3 regions of the Enterobacter sp. ECC_219_Taxon_10 genome follow, and region 3 is predicted to be linked to each of the others. Evidence: predicted binding sites of a transcription regulator. Region 3 holds the regulator's gene; each other region holds the start of a gene.
What was found. Region 3 encodes CRP, which controls carbon source genes, mostly activating them, when cyclic AMP is high. Its sites were predicted from a motif close to ATGTGANNNNNNTCACAT; they were not measured.
Positions count from the first base shown of each region.

Region 1: a site for CRP is predicted at 2,901-2,918, ahead of AC4ICF_RS00710 (PTS mannitol transporter subunit IICBA). Genes of this name have one in related genera too.
Region 2: a site for CRP is predicted at 2,438-2,455, ahead of AC4ICF_RS16440 (YfcZ/YiiS family protein). Genes of this name have one in related genera too.

Region 1 is NZ_CM178005.1:164,817-172,198, reverse strand. It holds gene AC4ICF_RS00730 (hypothetical protein) at 1-201, shown strand, start outside; gene AC4ICF_RS00725 (glutathione S-transferase) at 229-837, opposite strand; gene AC4ICF_RS00720 (HlyD family secretion protein) at 928-2,064, opposite strand; gene AC4ICF_RS00715 (DUF3302 domain-containing protein) at 2,067-2,423, opposite strand; gene AC4ICF_RS00710 (PTS mannitol transporter subunit IICBA) at 3,060-4,967, shown strand; gene mtlD (mannitol-1-phosphate 5-dehydrogenase) at 5,071-6,219, shown strand; gene mtlR (mannitol operon repressor MtlR) at 6,216-6,806, shown strand; gene AC4ICF_RS00695 (YibL family ribosome-associated protein) at 6,865-7,227, shown strand.
Region 2 is NZ_CM178005.1:3,461,917-3,469,298, forward strand. It holds gene fadJ (fatty acid oxidation complex subunit alpha FadJ) at 1-511, opposite strand, end outside; gene fadI (acetyl-CoA C-acyltransferase FadI) at 511-1,821, opposite strand; gene AC4ICF_RS16440 (YfcZ/YiiS family protein) at 2,048-2,332, opposite strand; gene fadL (long-chain fatty acid transporter FadL) at 2,705-3,985, shown strand; gene AC4ICF_RS16450 (IS4 family transposase) at 4,103-5,431, shown strand; gene mlaA (phospholipid-binding lipoprotein MlaA) at 5,467-6,219, opposite strand; gene AC4ICF_RS16460 (formate/nitrite transporter family protein) at 6,535-7,382, shown strand, end outside.
Region 3 is NZ_CM178005.1:4,478,616-4,485,997, forward strand. It holds gene AC4ICF_RS21425 (phosphoribulokinase) at 1-19, shown strand, start outside; gene AC4ICF_RS21430 (OsmC family protein) at 86-490, opposite strand; gene crp (cAMP-activated global transcriptional regulator CRP) at 802-1,434, shown strand; gene AC4ICF_RS21440 (YccS/YhfK family putative transporter) at 1,492-3,579, shown strand; gene argD (bifunctional acetylornithine/succinyldiaminopimelate transaminase) at 3,576-4,796, opposite strand; gene pabA (aminodeoxychorismate synthase component 2) at 4,883-5,446, opposite strand; gene AC4ICF_RS21455 (putative adenosine monophosphate-protein transferase Fic) at 5,477-6,061, opposite strand; gene ppiA (peptidylprolyl isomerase A) at 6,167-6,739, opposite strand; gene tsgA (MFS transporter TsgA) at 7,018-7,382, shown strand, end outside.

The sequences.
Region 1 (7,382 bases), 620 kb from region 3:
TATATTGGTGCAGACTCTAACCACCTCACTCGCCCAATGGCAGGTAGTCTGCCTGATTTCCCTGCCCACCTTGATAAAAATATCCAGGCGATGGATTTCTATATCAAATATCCAAAAGGTTATCTTGGCGAAGTTGTCACCTCGGCTAAATTCTATTATTTTTCAGACAAGCAAAAAGAAATTCTCTCGACATGTAACTAATCTGCCCGGCTTCGCCGGGCAACCGGGTTACGCTTTTGGTGGCTCGGTACGAGCGAAACTTTCGCGCTGAAATAGCGCCTCTACCAGTTTCACCAGCAGCGGACGGTCTACGCACCAGCCTGGGGACACCCGGCGGAAGTTGAGATAGCCGATGGCGCAGGCGATGGCGATGGTTGCCAGGTTCAGGCTGTCGGTGTGGATCTTGCCCTCCCGGATAAGCTGTTCGCACATATCCAGACTGCGGCTGATTTTTTCCCGCTGGCGCAGCAATTCGTTTTCTGACTGCTGCGCGGCGGGACGCGCCTGCTCGCGTACGGAGGTGAGTGCCGCATCCATAATGCCATCGGCCAGGGCTTCAATTTGCTTCACCGCCAGCGCCGCTTTAGGGTCAGACGGCAGCATTGCCGGGGCAACGCCCAGCAGTTCGACATACTCCGCAATGATGGGGGAATCGAACCAGTATTCGCCCTCGTCCGTTACCAGCGCCGGAACTTTCCCCAGCGGGTTATACTGCGCGACGCCGTTTTCGGCGTTGTAGGGCTGCTCATTAACGAATTCAAATTCAATCCCTTTCTCCAGCAGGAGAATCGAGATTTTTCGCACGAAGGGACTGGTGTAGCTACCGATGAGTTTCATTGCCTGATCCTTGATGCCGGGAAAAAGTCAGTATGGATCAAGCGATGAAAAAAGGGCAGGTATACGTGTCGCATTCCTGCCCCGGAAGGATTAGTGATCGAGATAGAGGTAGTGCATCCAGCTGGTCATACGCAGCAACACTTTACGCATTACCGAGACGTGGGCGAAATGATCCGAATAGACCGCCACCTGGGCATAAATGCCGTCCGGCAAAGCATCGACGTCGGCGTTAGGCTCCAGCTCAATCAGCGCCTGTACGCCATCCGTACCCGGCGCGACGGTCAGTGCCTGCAAGGCGCCCTGCGCCTGATACGACCCGCCCGGCACCACAGGCAGAACGCTGGTGAGCTTACCGGTGAACACCTGGCCCGGCAGCGCGTTAAACACCACTTCCGCTTCATCGCCCGGCTTCAGGCGCAGCAGCGAGTTCTGACGGAACTGGGCCACAATCTGACGCTTCTGTTCAGGAATGAAGACCATCACCGGGCGCAGCGGCAGCGCGGCGGCATAGGTTCCCGGACGAATCAGCACCTGGGTGATATAGCCGTTGCTCGGCGCGCGCACCACGGTCTGATCGAGGTTGTATTTCGCTTCAGCAAGCTGGGCGCGTAACGAGGCAATCTGCGACTGTTCGCCGTTCACCATGCTGTCCAGCTGGCTTTGAATCTGCGTCTGTTCAGCAACGGAACCTTTCACCATGGCATCCTGGGCCAGATAGTTCTGCCGCGCGTTATCAATATCGCTTTCAGAGAACGGATTCACCTTCGCCTGGCTGCCTTTCAGGTAGCGCTGATAATCTTTATACAGGCGATCGCGTTCAGCGGAGACGCGTGTCGTATTGGCAACCGCTTCCGACAGCTGCGCTTTCAGATTGTCGATATTGTGCGTCGCGGTCACCAGGTCTGCCTTCAGTCTGTCGACGCGCGCCTGATAGCGGCCCGGATCCAGTTTAAATAACACTTCGCCTTTTTTAATGAGCTGGTTATTTTTATCGGTCACTTCAGTCACCACCCCCGTGACCTGCGGCGTAATCGGAATGGAAATAACCGCTTTTTGCGCCGTAAAGGTATACGGATGGTTATAGTTCATTAGCAAAATAAGTCCGGCAACAATAAACACGCCGCCTAACGTCGCGGTAGCAAGCGTCCACTGGTTTACCGGAATACGAAATATTTTAAAGATTGCCCAGGCAAATGCCACATAGGTCAGAATAATCAACAGATCCATGATTAGCGCTCCAGCGTGTTTTTATCATCAGAGGGCTGAACCGCTGCCAGCTTGTGTTCTAACTCGGCCACGCGTTTGGCCAGCGCATCCATGCCCGGAACCTCATCCGCCCTGGTGATGTGGTTCTGCATACCCCAGCCGCGATCTTCGCGGTACAGGGTGGCCCAAATCCACAGGAACGGCCAGATGGCATGGAGCGTAAACAGGCTGATCCAGCCTGCCGTATGAATAGCATCGGCATGGGGATGATTGCGCTTTTTGGCCATATTATAGGGGATATCATGAATGGCGATGATTCCGTAAAAAAGAACCAGAAATACAAAAATCAACACGCCCAGCGCGAAATAGTTGAGAAACATATTCTCCTCACTTAAACAACGTCAACTCATTAAACTAATAAAACAGCACGCAGCCTAATTAATTTATTTTTAAATTTAAAAGGCACGCTGATTATTTCAGAGCCGGGGAGTATCGTTTTTTATAATATCTCCATGCAAGTTTATAAGCGTGTCAAAATATATCCTGAATAATAATATACTCAACCTTACATAATGAGCGTAATTCAGGTTTTAGCTTTCCGCCATACTACATACAAAAAGTGTTTTTTTAGCTTTCCGTGTCACGGAAGGCCATCCTGACGCCGATCCCAGTCGGAGAAATCTGCATAAAAATATTTTGTGAAATCAGTCACAATCCAGAAACAAACTCACGAAACCAAAACGAGACATGCATCACAAAAAACCGTGGTTTTTGCTTCTTTTCTCGCCATCGTATTTTTTTTGCCCACTTATTTTGTGATTCAGATCACCATGAAGGGCGGCACACCACCTGCATTTACGTGATGTGCATCACATAAACTTTCGCTGTCTGGACAGTTGAACGATTCAGTGCCAGATTTCACAGCATCAGAACAGGGCCCGGCTACCTCTGCCGCCGCACATTAACGATAAACCTCGGGCCGCAAGCCTAAGCGTAAACATAAGAAGGGGTGTTTTATGTCATCCGATTTCAAGATCAAAGTTCAAAGCTTTGGTCGTTTCCTCAGCAACATGGTGATGCCAAATATCGGCGCGTTTATCGCGTGGGGTATTATCACCGCATTGTTTATTCCGACAGGGTGGTTGCCTAACGAAACGCTGGCGAAACTTGTTGGCCCAATGATTACCTATCTCCTGCCGCTGCTCATCGGTTACACCGGTGGTCGTCTGGTGGGCGGTGACCGTGGTGGCGTAGTGGGTGCTATCACGACTATGGGTGTTATCGTCGGTGCGGATATGCCGATGTTCCTCGGTGCGATGATTGCCGGTCCTCTCGGCGGCTGGGCGATTAAGAAATTCGACGTCTGGGTTGATGGCAAGATCAAATCCGGCTTTGAAATGCTGGTGAACAACTTCTCTGCGGGCATCATCGGGATGATCCTCGCGATTCTGGCGTTCCTCGGCATTGGTCCGGCTGTTGAAGTGCTGTCCAAACTGCTGGCGGCGGGCGTTAACTTCATGGTGGCGCACGACATGCTGCCGCTGGCGTCTATCTTCGTTGAACCGGCGAAAATCCTGTTCCTGAACAACGCCATCAACCACGGTATCTTCTCGCCGCTGGGTATTCAGCAGTCTCACGATCTCGGCAAGTCCATCTTCTTTCTGATTGAAGCGAACCCGGGTCCGGGCATGGGCGTTCTGCTGGCGTACATGTTCTTTGGTCGCGGCAGCGCGAAGCAGTCTGCTGGCGGTGCGGCTATCATCCACTTCCTGGGTGGTATCCACGAAATTTACTTCCCGTATGTGCTGATGAACCCACGCCTGATCCTGGCAGTTATCCTCGGCGGTATGACCGGCGTGTTCACCCTGAGCGTGCTGGGCGGCGGCCTGGTCTCTCCTGCTTCTCCGGGCTCTATCCTGGCGGTGCTGGCGATGACCCCGAAAGGCGCGTACTTCGCGAACATCGCGGCGATCTGTGCCGCAATGGCGGTCTCCTTCGTGGTCTCTTCTATCCTGCTGAAAACCAGCAAAGTGAAAGAAGACGACGATATTGAAGCGGCAACCCGCCGTATGCACGACATGAAAGCCGAATCCAAAGGCGCAACCCCGCTGGCGGCTGGCGACGTCTCTAACGACCTGAGCCACGTGCGTAAAATCATCGTTGCCTGCGACGCCGGTATGGGTTCCAGCGCAATGGGTGCAGGCGTGCTGCGTAAGAAAGTGCAGGATGCGGGCCTGACCAACATCTCCGTGACCAACAGCGCCATTAACAGCCTGCCGCCGGATGTTGACCTGGTCATCACGCACCGCGACCTGACCGAACGCGCCATGCGCCAGGTGCCGCAGGCACAGCACATCTCGCTGACCAACTTCCTCGACAGCGGCCTGTACACCAGCCTGACCGAACGTCTGGTTGCCGCGCAGCGTCATGAAGATAATGAAGTGAAAGTGCGTACCAGCCTGCAGGACAGCTTTGACGAGAGCAATGCTCACCTGTTCAAGCTGGGTGCGGAGAACATTTTCCTCGGTCGTACCGCGGCCACTAAAGAAGAGGCGATTCGCTTTGCCGGTGAACAGCTGGTGAAAGGCGGCTACGTTCAGCCAGAATACGTTGAAGCGATGCTGGAACGTGAAAAACTGACGCCGACCTACCTGGGTGAATCTATCGCGGTTCCGCACGGTACGGTTGAAGCGAAAGACCGCGTGCTGAAAACCGGCGTAGTGTTCTGTCAGTATCCTGACGGCGTGCGCTTCGGTGAAGAAGAGGACGACATCGCCCGTCTGGTGATTGGTATCGCCGCTCGCAATAACGAGCACATTCAGGTGATTACCAGCCTGACCAACGCGCTGGACGACGAAACCGTCATTGAGCGTCTGGCTAACACCACCAGCGTTGAAGAAGTTCTGGCCCTGCTCAACAAATAGCAGTCCCTCTTCCCTCTCCCCTTTGGGGAGAGGGCTAGGGTGAGGGGGTAAACGTTCCTCACCCCAGCCCTCTCGGGTAAAAACATTGATTAAGGTTAACACTATGAAAGCATTACATTTTGGTGCAGGTAACATCGGTCGTGGCTTTATCGGTAAACTGCTGGCAGACGCGGGCATTACCCTGACATTCGCCGATGTGAATCAGGTGGTTCTGGATGCCCTGAATGCCCGTCATAGCTATCAGGTCCATGTGGTGGGTGAAAATGAACAGGTTGAAACCGTCTCTGGCGTCAACGCGGTCAGCAGCATCGGCGACGACGTGATTGATCTGATCGCCAGCGTTGACCTGGTGACCACCGCTGTGGGCCCGGTCGTACTTGAGCGTATCGCTCCAGCAGTCGCGAAAGGCCTGGCAAAACGTAAGGCGCAGGGCAACGACGCTCCGCTGAACATCATCGCCTGCGAAAACATGGTGCGCGGTACCACGCAGCTGAAAGGTCACGTCATGGCGGCCGTGGCTGACGAAGATAAAGCCTGGGTTGACACGCACGTTGGTTTTGTCGATTCCGCCGTGGACCGCATTGTTCCGCCGTCCGAATCCGCCACCCACGATCCGCTGGAAGTGACCGTAGAAACCTTCAGCGAGTGGATCGTCGATAAAACCCAGTTTAAGGGCGCGCTGCCGACCATTCCGGGTATGGAATTAACCGATAACCTGATGGCATTTGTCGAACGCAAACTCTTCACGCTGAACACCGGGCATGCTATAACCGCGTACCTCGGAAAGTTGGCCGGTCATCAGACCATTCGTGATGCGATCCTCGATGAGCAGATCCGCGCGGTGGTAAAAGGGGCGATGGAAGAGAGCGGCGAGGTGCTGATCAAACGCTACGGTTTTGATGCTGATAAACACGCAGCATACATCCAGAAAATCCTCGGCCGCTTTGAAAACCCGTATCTGAAAGATGACGTTGAGCGCGTGGGCCGTCAGCCGCTGCGTAAGCTGAGCGCGGGCGACCGCCTGATTAAGCCGCTGCTCGGCACACTGGAATACGGTCTGCCGCACGCCAATCTGGTGAAAGGAATTGCCGCCGCGATGCACTACCGCAGCGAGCAGGACCCGCAGGCAATTGAGCTGGCTCAGCTGATTGATGACAAAGGCGCGCAGGCTGCGCTGGCGCAAATTTCCGGTCTGGACGCCAGCAGCGACGTGGTGGCGGAGGCGGTTAACGCATATAACGCAACCAAATGATACAGAATCCGGCGCAGGTTAGCCTGCGCCCGAATAACAGATTGTCAGATATGCAGGCAATAATGGAACAAACCCAGGCCTTTGAAAATCGTGTGCTTGAGCGTCTGAATGCTGGCAAAACCGTACGAAGTTTCCTGATTGCCGCCGTCGAGCTGTTAACCGAGGCGGTGAACATTCTGGTGCTTCAGGTGTTTCGCAAAGACGACTACGCGGTAAAGTACGCTGTAGAACCGTTACTGGACGGAGACGGACCGCTGGGCGATCTGTCGGTGCGCCTGAAGCTGATTTATGGCCTGGGCGTGCTCAACCGACAAGAGTATGAAGATGCGGAACTGTTAATGGCGCTGCGCGAAGAGCTCAATCATGACGGTAATGAGTATACCTTTACCGATGATGAGATTCTGGGCCCCTTCGGCGAGCTGCACTGCGTTACCGCCCTGCCTCCTGCTCCCCATTTTGATAACAGCGACCCTGAACTGTACGCGATGCAAAAGCTGCGCTATCAACAGGTTGTCCGTTCCACTATGGTCCTCTCCCTGACTGAGCTGATTTCTAAAATCAGCTTAAAAAAAGCGTTTCAGAAGTAAGCCCGTTCACATTGGTGTATCCTTCCCTGTAAATTCCCCGTTTTCAGAGTCATTTGTCATGAAAGAAGTCGAAAAGAACGAAATTAAACGCCTGAGCGACCGCCTGGATCTGATCCGCCACCAGATGGCTGGCCTGTCGCTGGTCGATTCCGCCGAGAAGTACGCCGAGCTGGAGAAAGAGACCGCGAAGCTGGAAGCTGAAATCGAGCGCCTGCGCGAAGTGAAAGGCCAGAAGCTGAGCAAAGAAGCGCAGAAGCTGATGAACATGCCGCACCGCCGCGCGATCACCAAAAAAGAGCAGGCTGACATGGGGAAGCTGAAGAAAAGCGTCCGTGGCCTGGTGGTGGTGCACCCGATGACCGAGCTTGGCCGCGAGATGGGCCTGAAAGAGATGACGGGCTTTTGTAAGACCGCGTTCTGATCGTTCTTCCCCTCACCCCGCCCTCTCCCCAAAGGGGAGAGGGAGAAAACCGCACAGTTCAGTCCCCTCGCCCCTTTGGGGAGAGGGTTAGGGTGAGGGGTGCCTCAGCCACACTCCCGCTTCAAATTGGCCCAACCAATCCCCCTTTACTTTCT
Region 2 (7,382 bases), 1.0 Mb from region 3:
CGGTTAAAATCATCTCCAGGGCGGTGCTGACCCCCACCAGGCGAGGCAAACGCTGCGTGCCGCCGGAGCCCGGTAAGAGGCCTAACTGCACTTCTGGCAACCCTAAAACAGTTTTCGGATCGTCAGTGCAAATGCGGCTGTGGCAGGCCAATGCCAGCTCCAGCCCACCGCCCAGACAGGCACCGTGGATCGCGGCAATAACCGGGATCGGCAGCGCGTGGATCTCGGCCATTACCTGCTGGCCCTGACGCGCCAGGTCTTCTGCTTCCTGGGCGCTTTTCGCTCGGGCGATCATGTTGATATCGGCGCCGGCAATAAAGTTATCCGGCTTGGCAGAGATAAAGACCAGGCCACGGACGGCTTTGTTGTCGCGGATCTGCTTTAACATCCCGCGCACCTGAACACCAAATTCGGCTTTCAGGGTATTCATCTTTTCATCAGGCACATCAATAGTGATAACAGCCACGTTATCGAGGCGAACCGTCAGGTTAAATGCAGATGTCATATCCATTATTCAGCCTCCAGAACCATTGCTGCGCCAAGGCCGCCCGCCGCGCAGGCGGTAACGAGGCCAAACCCGCCGCCGCGGCGTCGTAGCTCGTGTAATGTTTGGGTGATCATACGTGCGCCCGTGGCTGCGAACGGATGGCCATAGGCAATCGAGCCCCCCAACACGTTGAATTTGCTCTGCTCCACTTCGCCAGTGGCATGGGCGCGGCCCAGCACGTCGCGCGCGAAACGCTCGCTTGCCAGCAGCTGGACGTTTGCCAGAGTTTGCGCGGCAAAGGCTTCGTGCATATCAATCAGGGTTAAATCTCCCAGCGTCAGCCCCGCGCGATCCAGCGCCAGCGGCGTGGACCAGGCCGGACCCAGCAGCATGTCCTGCCAGACATCAATGGCGGTGAAGGCATAGCTGCGCAAATAGCCCAGGGGGGTAATGCCAAGCTCCTTCGCGCGGGATTCCGTCATCAGGATAACGGCGGCGGCCCCATCGGTGAGCGGCGTACTGTTGGCCGCCGTCACGGTGCCGTGCTTGCGGTCAAACGCCGGGCGCAGTTTGGCGTAATCCGCCAGCGTCGAGGTGCCGCGAATATTGTTATCTTCCGCGAGCGGTTCACGGTAGGGCGGAATATAGGCGGTCATCACCTCATCGGTGAGCTTGCCTTCCGACCAGGCTTTCGCTGCCAGCTGATGCGAGCGATGCGCCAGGGCATCCTGCTGCTCGCGGGTGATACCGTAGGTTTTGGCCATCTGCTCGGCGGTATCGCCCATTCGCAGGCCGGTGGAGTACTCCGCTACGGCAGGTGGCACGGGCATAAGGTCGCGCAGGCGTAAACGCGAGAAGAGTTTGAGCTTCGCACCGGTGGTGCGGGCTTTATTGGCATCCACCAGAATGCGGGCCAGTTTTTTACTGACGCCAATCGGCAGTACGGAGGAAGAATCGGCGCCACCTGCGATCCCGGCGCGAATAGTGCCCGCCATCAGGCTTTCCGCCACGTTTGCTACCGCCTGGAAGCTGGTCGCGCACGCGCGGCTGACGCTGTAGGCGTCGGTGTGAACATTCATGCCGGTACCGAGAACAATTTCCCGCGCAATGTTGGGGGCTTCAGGCATCTGTACGACCTGGCCGAAGACCAGCTGTTCGATGACCTCAGGCGGGATTTCGCTGCGAGCCAGCATCTCCCCCACTACCATTTTCCCCAGTTCGACAGCAGGAATACCGTGAAACGCCGTCGCCTGACGCGCAAAGGGCGTACGCAGTCCGCTGACAATGGCAATGCGGTCACCCTGTCGGGTGATTAGCGGTAATGCCTGACTCATAACCTTCCCCTGTGAAAAATTTTACATGAATATAAAGTGGTCTGACCTGATAACAGTCTTAACCATTTTTTTACATTCAGCCAATCAGGGAAGCATAAAAATGCGAGCTAAAACACAGAGAAGAAAAAGAAAATGCCCCCAGGGAAAAAGCAAAACGGTAACCCACAGGTTACCGTTTTTAGTGTTTGCTCCCTCTCCCGTGGGAGAGGGCACCAGATCGCAGGAATTAACGCAGGCCTAACTGGAAAATCAGCGTTTCAGCTTCGCAGGCAAACACAAAGTCGATATCCAGCTTCACGCCGCCTTCCACTTCAGTGAAGGTAGATTTGATTTCACACGGATCGGACTCCACATCACGCGCGCGCTTGCTTAGCGCGGCCAGCGTTTCTTCGGCTTCGGCGCGGTTGTTGAACACACGGCTGTAAGACGCGGTGCAATCGGAGTTGTCCATGATGGTGCCAACATCCATACAGCAGCAAACCGGGGTTTCATCAGCACTGCATTTACTCATAGCTCAATTTCCTCTGTATTCGCGCAGCGCGCGAGATAAACACGATGCTGATATTTTACGCCCCAGCGCTGGCTCTCTCCAGCCGTTAATGGCGCAAAATCGGATAAGTGACCGATATCACACTAAAAAATGATCTAAAACAAAAACCACCCTTTTGGGTGAGCCGCGATGGTCACAATTTTGCCAACCAGATCTCGTTTCAAGAAACATGTTTGAAAATATTAATAAACAAACTTGCAACATTCCGGCTGGTCGGACCTATACTCTGGCCACTGGTCTGATTTGTCTGTCATACCTCAGACCCTACACTTCGCGCTCCTGTTACGGTATGTAACAATTATTGAATAAAAATAACTCAATGAGGTTATGGTCATGAGCCAGAAAACCCTGTTCAACAAGACTGCGCTGGCAGTCGCAGTGGCAATCGTCTCTACTTCCGCCTGGTCAGCGGGCTTTCAGCTAAACGAATTTTCTTCCTCTGGCCTTGGCCGTGCGTATTCAGGGGAAGGTGCAATCGCTGATGATGCTGGTAACGCAAGCCGTAACCCTGCATTAATCATGATGTTCGATCGCCCGACCTTCTCTGCTGGTGCGGTGTATATCGATCCTGATGTCAACATTTCCGGCACGTCACCTTCTGGTGCGAGCCTGAAAGCAGATAACATTGCGCCAACGGCGTGGGTCCCTAACCTGCACTTCGTTGCACCAATCAATGAACAATTTGGCTGGGGCGCATCCGTCACGTCTAACTATGGCCTTGCTACCGAGTTCAACAACAACTACCCGGCAGGCGAATACGGCGGTAAAACAGACCTGACAACGCTGAACCTGAACCTGAGCGGTGCTTATCGTCTGAACGACAGCTGGAGCTTCGGTCTGGGCTTTGATGCCGTCTACGCCGATGCAAAAATTGAGCGTTACTCCGGAGAACAGACGGCTCGCCTGCCGAAAAACAGCAACAAAATTGCCAGCCTGAAAGGCGATGAGTGGGGCTATGGCTGGAACGCCGGTATTCTGTACGAGCTGGACAAAAACAACCGTTGGGGCCTGACCTATCGTTCCGAAGTGAAAATTGACTTCGACGGCGATTACAAGAGCGGCATCCTGGCGCCAGTCAACAGCCTGGTTCCTGGCGCGGGTACCACCATCCCGTGGGGGACTTCCGGTCAAACTGTCCCTGGTTCACTGTCACTGCATCTGCCAGAAATGTGGGAAGTCTCCGGTTACAACCGCGTTGCGCCGCAGTGGGCTATTCACTATAGCCTGGCCTATACCAGCTGGAGCCAGTTCCAGGAGCTGAAAGCGACCGGCACCAACGGTCAAACGCTGTTCTATAAGGACGAGAGTTTCCACGACGCCTATCGTATTGCGTTGGGTACAACCTATTATATGGATGACAACTGGACGTTCCGTACCGGTATCGCATTCGATGATAGCCCGGTACCGGCTGATAAGCGCTCCATCTCCATTCCGGATCAGGACCGCTTCTGGGTGAGTGCTGGCGCAACCTACGCGTTCAACGAAAATGCTTCTGTCGATGCGGGCGTGTCTTATATGCATGGTCAGAAAGTGACCTTCAAGGAAGGTCCGTACGAATTTACCTCTGAAGGTAAAGCCTGGCTGTTCGGTACTAACTTCAACTACGCGTTCTAATCGCGCAGGGATCAAAAAAGGTGAGCGTTGCTCTAATGCCGATCAGTTAAGGATCGGTTGACCGATCCAGTGGCTGTGTAAGAATCCGGAAATGTTTACCCGTTTCCGGATTTTTTTATGCACATTGGACAGGCTCTTGATCTGGTATCCCGTTACGATTCTTTGCGTAACCCTCTGACTTCTCTGGGCGACTGTCTTGACCCGGAACTGATTTCCCGCTGCCTTGAAGAATCCGGCACCGTCACGTTACGCAAACGGCGCCTTCCTCTGGAAATGATGGTCTGGTGCATTGTCGGTATGGCCCTTGAGCGCAAGGAGCCGCTTCATCAGATAGTTAACCGGCTGGATATCATGTTACCCGGCAATCGTCCGTTCGTTGCCCCCAGCGCCGTGATCCAGGCCCGTCAGCGGCTGGGAAGCGAAGCCGTCCGCCGCGTGTTCACGCAAACAGCGCAGCTCTGGCATAACGCCACGCCGCATCCGCACTGGTGCGGCCTGACCCTGCTGGCCATCGATGGTGTGTTCTGGCGAACACCGGACACGCCGGAAAACGACAGCGCCTTTCCCCGCCAGACGCATGGCGGAAACCCGGCACTCTACCCGCAGGTAAAAATGGTCTGCCAGATGGAGCTGACCAGCCATCTGTTGACGGCAGCGGCCTTCGGCACGATGAAAAACAGTGAAAATGAGCTCGCGGAGCAACTGATAGAGCAGACCGGCGATAACACCCTGACGTTAATGGATAAAGGCTATTACTCGCTGGGGTTGCTGAATGCGTGGAGCCAGGCGGGAGAACACCGTCACTGGATGCTCCCTCTCAGAAAGGGAGCACAGTATGAAGAGGTCAGAAAGCTGGGTAAAGGCGACTATCTGGTGAAGCTGAAAACCAGCCCACAGGCACGAAAAAAATGGCCGGGTCTGGGAGATGAGATGACAGCCCGCCTGCTGACCGTGACGCGCAAAGGGAAAGTCAGCCATCTGCTGACGTCGATGACGGACGCCATGCGCTATCCCGGAGGAGAAATGGCAGACCTGTACAGCCATCGCTGGGAAATAGAGCTGGGGTACAGGGAGATAAAACAAACGATGCAACTGAGCAGGCTGACGCTGAGAAGTAAAAAGCCGGAGCTTGTGGAGCAGGAGTTATGGGGCGTGTTACTGGCGTATAATCTGGTGCGATATCAGATGATTAAAATGGCGGGCCATCTGAAAGGATACTGGCCGAATCAGCTGAGCTTCTCAGAATCATGCGGCATGGTCATGAGAATGCTGATGACGCTGCAGGGCGCTTCACCAGGGCGTATCCCGGAGCTGATGCGTGATCTTGAAAGCATGGCGCAACTGGTAAAGTTGCCGACAAGAAGGGAAAGGGCCTTCCCGAGGGTGGTAAAGGAAAGGCCCTGGAGATACCCCACAGCCCCGAAAAAAAGCCAGTCAGTTGCTTAACTGACTGGCATTAGAGCGTTGCTCACCTTTTTTATTTATTCCGAATCAATATCTTTGAGTTCGTTTTCAATAGCCTTCGCGTTTGGATTATCTTCCGGCTTCAGCTTGCCGCCGTTGGCGATAAAGTCATGATTCTGGAAGTACGCTTCACGCACCATAATGTACGGATCGGAAGACTGGCGCAGCAGGCCGTCTGAATCGAGCAGTTGCGCGCGGGTTTCAATCCCCTCCACCGTCCATTTACCAATCGACAGCGGCCAGGTCAGCCACGACAGGACCGGATACAGCGTATCGACCATATCGCCGCCATCATCACGCACGGTGAAGCTGCCATAGAACGGCAGATGAACGTAAGGGCCGTAACCGACGCCATAATGCCCCAGCGTACTGCCGAAACGGTGCGGCTGTTCACGCTGCAGTTTCGGGTTTGCCATACCTGCGACATCGATAAAACCGCCCATCCCCAGCAGGGAGTTCAGGAAGAAGCGCGTAAAGTGCACCATCCCCTGATACGGATCGCCCTGCAGGAAATAGTTGACCATCACCGCAGGCTCTTCCAGGTTACTGGTAAAATTGCTTAACCCGTTACGCGCGGGCTGTGGAACGTAATCGCGCCATGCTACTGCCACCGGGCGAACCACATACGGGTCCAGCACGTTGTAGTTGAAGCTATACATAGAACGGTTAAATCCTTCGAGAGGATCGGAGCGTCCCGTTTGCTCCCCGGAGCTGGCGCAGCCCACGAGCATCGTCGCGCCCAGCGCAAGCGCCGACAGCCGAAGTTTCATAAATATCTCCCTGTTCAGTATGGCTATCGTTGATTGCCATCCGTAACGGAGCATCTGGCGCTCCGTCTGAAAATGTGCAAGTGATTGTAACAGCACGTTTACCGATGTCTATGAGTTCAATTACGGGCAGTAATCACCGTGACTCTGATCTCAGCATAGCCTGACTTTTGGAATTCGTTTCGCTGGCAATTTTATAATGTCTTTGAACGAGATGTATCACCTTTGTTGTCATTCCCGCCAATTTAAGAGCATCCCCACAGGCATCCCGACAAAAGCCGCTACGCTTAAAAGAAAGATCAACCTCCGGGAGCAGATATGAAAGACGTGGGCGAAGAAAAAATTGGCGAGAGTAATGAGGAACATGAAATTGAAAGCGAGGAGAAAGCGCGCGGTGAGAAGATAGAAATTGATGAAGATCGCCTCCCTTCCCGCGCGATGGCCATCCACGAGCATATCCGCCAGGATGGCGAAAAGGAGATGGAGCGTGACGCGATGGCCCTGTTCTGGTCAGCCATCGCTGCGGGACTGTCAATGGGCGCCTCGCTGCTCGCGAAAGGGATATTTCATGTGCAGCTGGAGGGCGTACCCGGCGGATTTTTACTGGAGAACCTCGGCTATACCTTCGGCTTTATTATCGTCATCATGGCTCGCCAGCAATTATTTACTGAGAACACCGTAACCGCCGTTCTGCCGGTGATGCAAAACCCTACCCTCGGTAATTTTGGTTTACTGATGCGGCTCTGGAGCGTGGTTCTGCTGGGAAATATCATCGGCACGGGTATTGCGGCCTGGGCGTTCGAATATATGCCGATTTTTGATGAACCCACCCGGGACGCGTTTGTGAAGATCGGTATGGATGTCATGAAAAACACGCCGGTCGAAATGTTCTCTAATGCCATCATCTCCGGGTGGATTATCGCCACGATGGTATGGATGTTTCCTTCAGCCGGCAGCGCTAAAATTGTGGTGATCATACTGATGACCTGGCTGATTGCGCTGGCGGATACCACGCATATCGTGGTCGGTACCGTTGAAATACTCTATCTGGTCTTTAACGGCACGCTTCACTGGAGCGATTTTTTCTGGCCGTTCGCCCTTCCGACGCTGGCAGGGAATATCTGCGGCGGAACGTTTATCTTCGCGCTGTTAAGTCATGCCCAAAT
Region 3 (7,382 bases):
AGGGAAGCAGATCGCGTAAACATGTTCCCTCTCCCCGTGGGAGAGGGTTAGGGTGAGGGCATCAACACGCACGATGCCCCGTGAATCACACCTCAATCACTTCATACGAATGCGTAATTTTTACCGCTTTCTCCAGCATTAGCGCCACAGAGCAGTATTTCTCCGCAGACAGGTCCACCGCGCGTGAAACCGCCGCGTCTTTCAGCGCTTTCCCGGTGACAACAAAGTGCAGATTTATGTGGGTGAACAGGCGTGGCGCCTCTTCGCGACGTTCTGAGGTGAGTTTAACCTCGCAATCCGTTACGTCATGACGACCTTTTTGCAGAATCGACACCACGTCAATCGCACTGCATCCACCTGCCGCCATCAGCACCATTTCCATTGGGCTCGGCGCTTTATCGCCGGAGTTACCATCCATCAAAATCTGGTGTCCTGACGCGGACTCCCCCAGGAACGTTAAACCTTCAACCCACTTCACGCGCGCTTGCATATTCATTAACTCCAACGTTGCATTTTTGGTGACAGATTACGCGTGCGTTACATTTCTCGCAATGGAAGGCGACCTGCATCATGCTGAAGCGAGACACCAGGAGACACGCGGCGAAAGCTATGCTAAAACACTCAGGATGCTACAGTAATACATTGACGTTACACATGTATGCAGAGGACATCAAACTTTACTGGCTGCGAAACGTTACGACAGCCGACTTCCCAGGGTATGGGTAAGAATTCGATTGCAACCCCAGAGTCCGGATGCATCTGATGACTCTGGTGACAGCTTATAACAGAGGATAACAGCGCATGGTGCTTGGCAAACCGCAAACAGACCCGACTCTCGAATGGTTCTTGTCTCATTGCCACATTCATAAGTACCCATCGAAGAGCACGCTGATTCACCAGGGTGAAAAAGCGGAAACGTTGTATTACATCGTCAAAGGCTCGGTGGCAGTGCTGATCAAAGATGAGGAAGGGAAAGAGATGATCCTTTCTTATCTGAACCAGGGCGATTTTATCGGTGAACTGGGCCTGTTTGAAGAAGGCCAGGAACGTAGCGCCTGGGTTCGTGCAAAGACAGCATGTGAAGTGGCTGAAATTTCTTACAAGAAATTCCGTCAGCTGATTCAGGTAAACCCTGACATCCTGATGCGTCTTTCTTCCCAGATGGCGCGCCGTCTGCAGGTGACGTCAGAGAAAGTGGGTAACCTCGCCTTCCTGGACGTGACCGGCCGTATCGCGCAAACCCTGCTGAACCTGGCGAAACAGCCAGACGCTATGACCCACCCGGACGGCATGCAAATTAAAATTACCCGTCAGGAAATTGGTCAGATCGTCGGTTGCTCCCGTGAAACAGTGGGCCGTATTCTGAAAATGCTGGAAGATCAAAACCTGATCTCCGCCCACGGTAAAACCATCGTGGTTTACGGAACCCGTTAATCCTGCTTAAACGGCGTGCCATCGCGAGGTGTCACGCCGTTTTTGTCTCTTTTCCCCATGTGGCGCAGGCTGATCTATCACCCGGAAGTTAACTACGCACTGCGACAAACGCTGGTGTTGTGTCTTCCCGTGGCCGTGGGCCTGCTCCTGGGTCATCTTCAGCAGGGCCTGCTGTTTTCCCTCGTGCCCGCCTGCTGCAACATTGCCGGTCTGGACACGCCGCATAAGCGCTTTTTCAAACGCCTGATTATCGGCGGCTGCCTGTTTGCAGGCTGTAGCCTCGCGGTGCAGCTGTTACTGGCTCGCGATATTCCCCTGCCGCTGATCCTGACCGTGCTGGCGATGACCCTCGGCGTCACGGCGGAAATCAGCTCGCTGCACGCTCGCCTGCTTCCAGCGTCACTCATTGCGGCCATCTTTACCCTGAGCCTCGCCGGGAATATGCCCGTGTGGGAGCCGCTGCTGATCTACGCCCTCGGCACGCTGTGGTACGGGCTGTTTAACTGGTTCTGGTTCTGGCTATGGCGAGAGCAGCCGCTGCGAGAATCTCTGAGCCTGCTCTACGTGCAGCTTGCGGATTACTGCGAAGCCAAATACACCCTGCTCACCCAGCATACCGATCCGGAAAAATCCTTACCGCCGCTGCTGACGCGCCAGCAAAAAGTGGTGGATTTGATAAGCCAGTGCTATCAGCAGCTGCATATGCTCGCCGCAAACAAGAACCACGAGTACAAACGGCTGCTGCGTACCTTCCAGGTGGGGCTGGACCTTCAGGAGCATATCTCCGTTAGCCTTCATCACCCGCAGGAGGTGCAAAAGCTGGTTGAGCGCAGCCATGCCGAAGCGGTGATTCGCTGGAACGCGCAGACCGTCTCCGCGCGCCTGCGGGTGCTGGCTGACGATATACTTTATCACCGCTACCCCACGCGCTTTAACATGGACAAACAGCTCGGCGCGCTGGAGAAAATTGCCCGTCAGCACCCGGAAAATCCGGTCGGCCAGTTTGCCGCCTGGCACTTCAGCCGCATCGCCCGCGTGCTGCGCACCCAGCGACCGCTTTATCCCCGCGACCTGATGGCGGATAAACAAAAACGTCTGCCGCTGCTGCCGGCGCTCAAAAGCTATCTTTCTCTTAAATCGTCCGCCCTGCGCAACGCCGCACGAATTAGCGTCATGCTCAGTATCGCCAGCCTGATGGGCATGGCGCTGCACCTGCCGAAACCCTACTGGATCTTAATGACCGTGCTGTTTGTCACCCAGAATGGCTATGGCGCCACGCGGGTGCGCATTCTGCACCGTGCGGGCGGCACGATGGCGGGGCTGATTATTGCAGGCGTGACGCTGCACTTTCACGTGCCCGAGGGCTATACCCTGGCGGGCATGCTGGCTATCACCCTGGTGAGCTATCTAATCATTCGCAAAAACTACGGCTGGGCGATGGTGGGCTTTACGGTAACGGCGGTATATACCCTGCAGCTGCTTACGCTTAACGGCGAACAGTTCATCGTTGCCCGCCTGATCGACACGCTGATTGGCTGCCTGATCGCCTTTGGCGGTATGGTCTGGCTGTGGCCACAGTGGCAGAGCGGCCTGCTGAGGCAAAACGCCCACGACGCGCTGGAGGCCGATCAGCAGGCCATTCGTCTGATCCTGAGCGACGATCCGCAGCCTTCCCCGCTTGCCTACGAACGTATGAAGGTCAACCAGGCGCATAACGCCCTCTTTAACTCGCTGAATCAGGCGATGCAGGAGCCGGGCTTTAATTCACATTATCTGGCGGACATGAAGCTGTGGGTGACGCACAGCCAGTTTATCGTCGAGCACATTAACGCCATGACGACGCTGGCGCGCGAGCACACGATGCTGACGCCGGATCTGGCGCAGCGCTATTTGCAGTCGTGTGAAATTGCGTTGCAGAGGTGTCAGCAGCGTCTGGAGTATGACGCGCCGGGCGAATCGGGCGACTCGAACATTCTGGAAGCGCCGGAGACGTTAACCCACGGGCCGATGAGCACGCTGGAGCAGCATTTGCAGCGTGTGCTGGGACATCTGAACACCATGCACACCATTTCGTCGGTGGCATGGCGTCAGCGCCCGCATCACGGGATTTGGTTAACGCGCCGGTTAAAGCGAACCGAGTATTAGCCTTTAACGAGCTTCGCGACCGCCGCGGCAAAGCGGGTTAACCCGTCTTCAATATCTTTTTCTTCCACCACCAGCGACGGCGCAAAGCGCATCACGTCCGGCCCAGCGTTGAGCACCATGACGCCTTCATGCGCGGCAGCGTGAAGGAAATCGCGCGCGCGGCCTTTGTACTGCGGCTTCAGCTCGGCGCCAATCAACAGCCCCATTCCGCGGATCTCGCTGAACACGTCGTACTGTTCATCAATCTTTTTCAGGTGTTTCACAAACAGCTCGCGTTTCGCGCTAACGCCGTTCAGCACTTCCGGCGTGTTGATGATGTCGAACGCGGCTCCCGCCACAGCGCTCGCCAGCGGGTTACCGCCGTAGGTGGAGCCGTGAGATCCGACGTGAAACGCGGAGGCGATCTCCTGCGTCGTCAGTACCGCACTCACCGGGAAACCACCGCCGAGCGCTTTGGCGCTGGTCAGAATATCCGGCGTCACGCCGTAGTGCATGTAGGCAAACAGGTCTCCGGTACGCCCCATCCCGCACTGCACCTCATCAAACACCAGCAGCGCCTGATGTTCGTCGCACAGCGCGCGCAGCCCTTTCAGGAACTCCGGGGTCGCCGCCGTCACGCCGCCTTCGCCCTGAATCGGCTCCACCACTACCGCGCAGGTGTGGTCGTCCATCACCGCTTTCACCGCATGCAGATCGTTAAACGGCACGTGGACGATGTCGGCCGGTTTTGGGCCAAAGCCGTCGGAATACTTCGGCTGGCCGCCAACGGAGACGGTAAAGAAAGAGCGTCCGTGGAAGGCGTTATGGAAGGCGATGATTTTGGTTTTGTAAGGACTGTGACGCGTTGTCGCGTAGTAGCGCGCCAGCTTGAAGGCGGTTTCGTTGGCCTCGGTGCCGGAGTTCATAAACAGCACGCGCTCGGCAAAGGTGGCATCAATGATCTTACGGCCCAGGCGCAGCGCCGGTTCGTTGGTGAACACGTTACTGGTGTGCCACAGGGTTTCGCCCTGGGTTTTCAGCGCCTCCACCAGCGCAGGATGGCAGTGACCCAGCGCCGTAACCGCAATACCGCCCGCGAAATCCACATACTCTTTGCCCTGCTGATCCCAGACGCGGCTGCCCTTCCCCTTCACCGGGATAAACTCAGCCGGTGCATAAATCGGCAGAATCACTTCATCGAATGTCGCGCGGGTAATTGCTGGTTGTTCAGTTGCCATGTCATGCCCATCCATTTTATGTCACATTTATTGTGAAAATATAATCACAAAATATGCATAAAAAATCACAGCAAGGCAACAAATATTCAGCGATTAAGGAAATTTGCCAGCAGCGCGTGCCCCTGCTCGCTGAGGATACTTTCCGGGTGGAACTGCACGCCTTCGAGATCCCACTCGCGGTGGCGAATCCCCATGATCTCCTGGGTATCGCTCCAGGCGGTCACGTCAAAGCAGTCGGGCAGCGTCGGCGGGTCAATCACCAGCGAATGGTAGCGCGTCACGGTTAACGGGTTATTAAGCCCTGTGAATACGCCCGTGCCGGTGTGGGTAACCGGCGAGGTTTTGCCGTGCATCACTTTTGCGGCACGCACGATGGTAGCCCCAAATACCTGGGCAATCGCCTGATGACCTAGACAGACGCCCAGGATCGGCAGCCTGCCGGCATAGTGGTGAATAACGTCCAGAGAAATGCCCGATTCCGATGGCGTACACGGCCCCGGCGAAATGACGATTTTCTGCGGAGCCAGCGACTCGATATCGGCCAGGCTGAGCTCGTCGTTGCGGCGGACAACCACCTCTGCACCCAGTTCGCAAAAATACTGGTAAAGGTTCCAGGTGAAGGAATCGTAGTTATCAATCAGCAGAATCATGGCGGCTCCCGAAAAAAATGCCGCCCTATTCTACTCAGATTCCCGCGCTTCGCTCACTACTTTGGCAAAGATAGCGCTCAATGCGCTCAAATCGCCCATGGCGCCGCTTCGGTTCGCCGCTACCCACTGCTCAGGATCGATATCCCGCCAGCTCAGCGCGTAACCTGCATGGATAGCCAGCTGCTCAAAGAAGACGCGCTGCGCAATGCCATTACCGCGGATAAAGGGATGCAGCATGTTGATTTCACAGTAGTAGTGACTCACTTTGTCAACAAACGCCGCTTTTTCCAGACCCACAAGATACTTTTCGCTTTCCAGCGCCGCCATCAGCTCATTACCCATCTTCTCGATGTACTCAAAATGGCAAAAGGGAATGTCACCCTTAAAAATATCGTCGGTACGGAATTCGCCTGCCTGCCTCATCTCTCTGTGATACAGATGACGGTGAATAAGGCACAGATGCGGTAACCCGGGCGCTGAAGGCCCAAGCTCCAGCGTCTCAATGCCGGGCTCTGAAGGACCATTACCTTTTTCAAGGAGACAACTGGCCTGAAAATTGACGTTACGCTGCTGCTCCCAGAGACGGGATTTTTGCTTGTCGGTGAGTTTTTTCACTTAACGCCTCCCTGAATAGTCCGTTTGCCACAAGTATAAGCAGCAAAACGCGCTTTCGCAGGGAGGGGACACAGCACGGGCGAGGATCGCCCGTGTCGAAGAGGCTTATGGCAGAACTTTCGCGGAGAGGATCACGACAGGTTTGGACGGCACATTCTGGTACGGGCCAACGTCATGAGTCGGTACCTGCGAAATCTTGTCCGCCACGTCCATCCCTTTCACAATTTTACCGAAGACCGCATAGCCGAAGTCGCGCTGGCCGTGGTCGAGGAAGGCGTTATCCGCCACGTTCAGGAAGAACTGGCTGGTAGCGCTGTCTTTATCCGCAGTGCGCGCCATGGAGATAGTGCCGCGCTTGTTCAGCAGGCCATTGTCCGCTTCGTTTTTAATAGGCGGGTTCGGCTGTTTCTGCTGCATCTGCTCGTTGAAGCCGCCGCCCTGAATCATGAAGCCAGGGATCACGCGGTGGAAGGTGGTGTTGTTGTAGAAACCACTGTTCACGTAGTCGAGGAAGTTTTTCACAGAAACCGGAGCTTTCTGGCTATTCAGTTCCAGCTCAATGTTCCCGGCAGAGGTGGTCAACAGAACGTGAGGGTCCCCATTTGCTGCCAGCGCAGCAGGGGAAACGGCAGAAAGAGCAAACACAGCTGCGACAGCCGCCAGTGTTGATTTGAGCATGAGAATTCCTTAACAAAGCGCAGTATAAAAAGCGAATGGCTTGATTCTAAAGAGCAGTATGAACGTAGACCAGCCTTTTACCTAATTTTACGAAATTGAAACAATTATTACTGCGCAAACGATTGGTTAGACCGTCACTTAATGTGATTTAGATCACATTAAAACCTGCAATGACATAATCATTACCCTTAAAAGATAGGAATGGATCACTTTAGCGACTAAAATCTGCCCGCTCTCAGCGCCCCTTCGGCGCTTTTCTTTTTCTGAACAGGCCAGACATGACTAACAGCAATCGCATCAAGCTCACATGGATCAGCTTTTTCTCCTACGCCCTTACCGGCGCGTTGGTGATCGTCACCGGGATGGTGATGGGAAATATCGCAGACTACTTCCAGCTGCCCGTTTCCAGCATGAGTAATACCTTCACCTTCCTCAACGCGGGGATCCTGATCTCTATCTTCCTGAATGCCTGGTTGATGGAAATTGTCCCGCTGAAAACACAGCTGCGCTTTGGCTTTGTGCTGATGGTCGCCGCCGTGGCGGGCCTGATGCTGAGCCACAGCATTGCACTGTTCTCCGCCGCCATGTTCGTGCTTGGTCTGGTTAGCGGGATCACCATGTCGATCGGTACGTTCCTGATTAC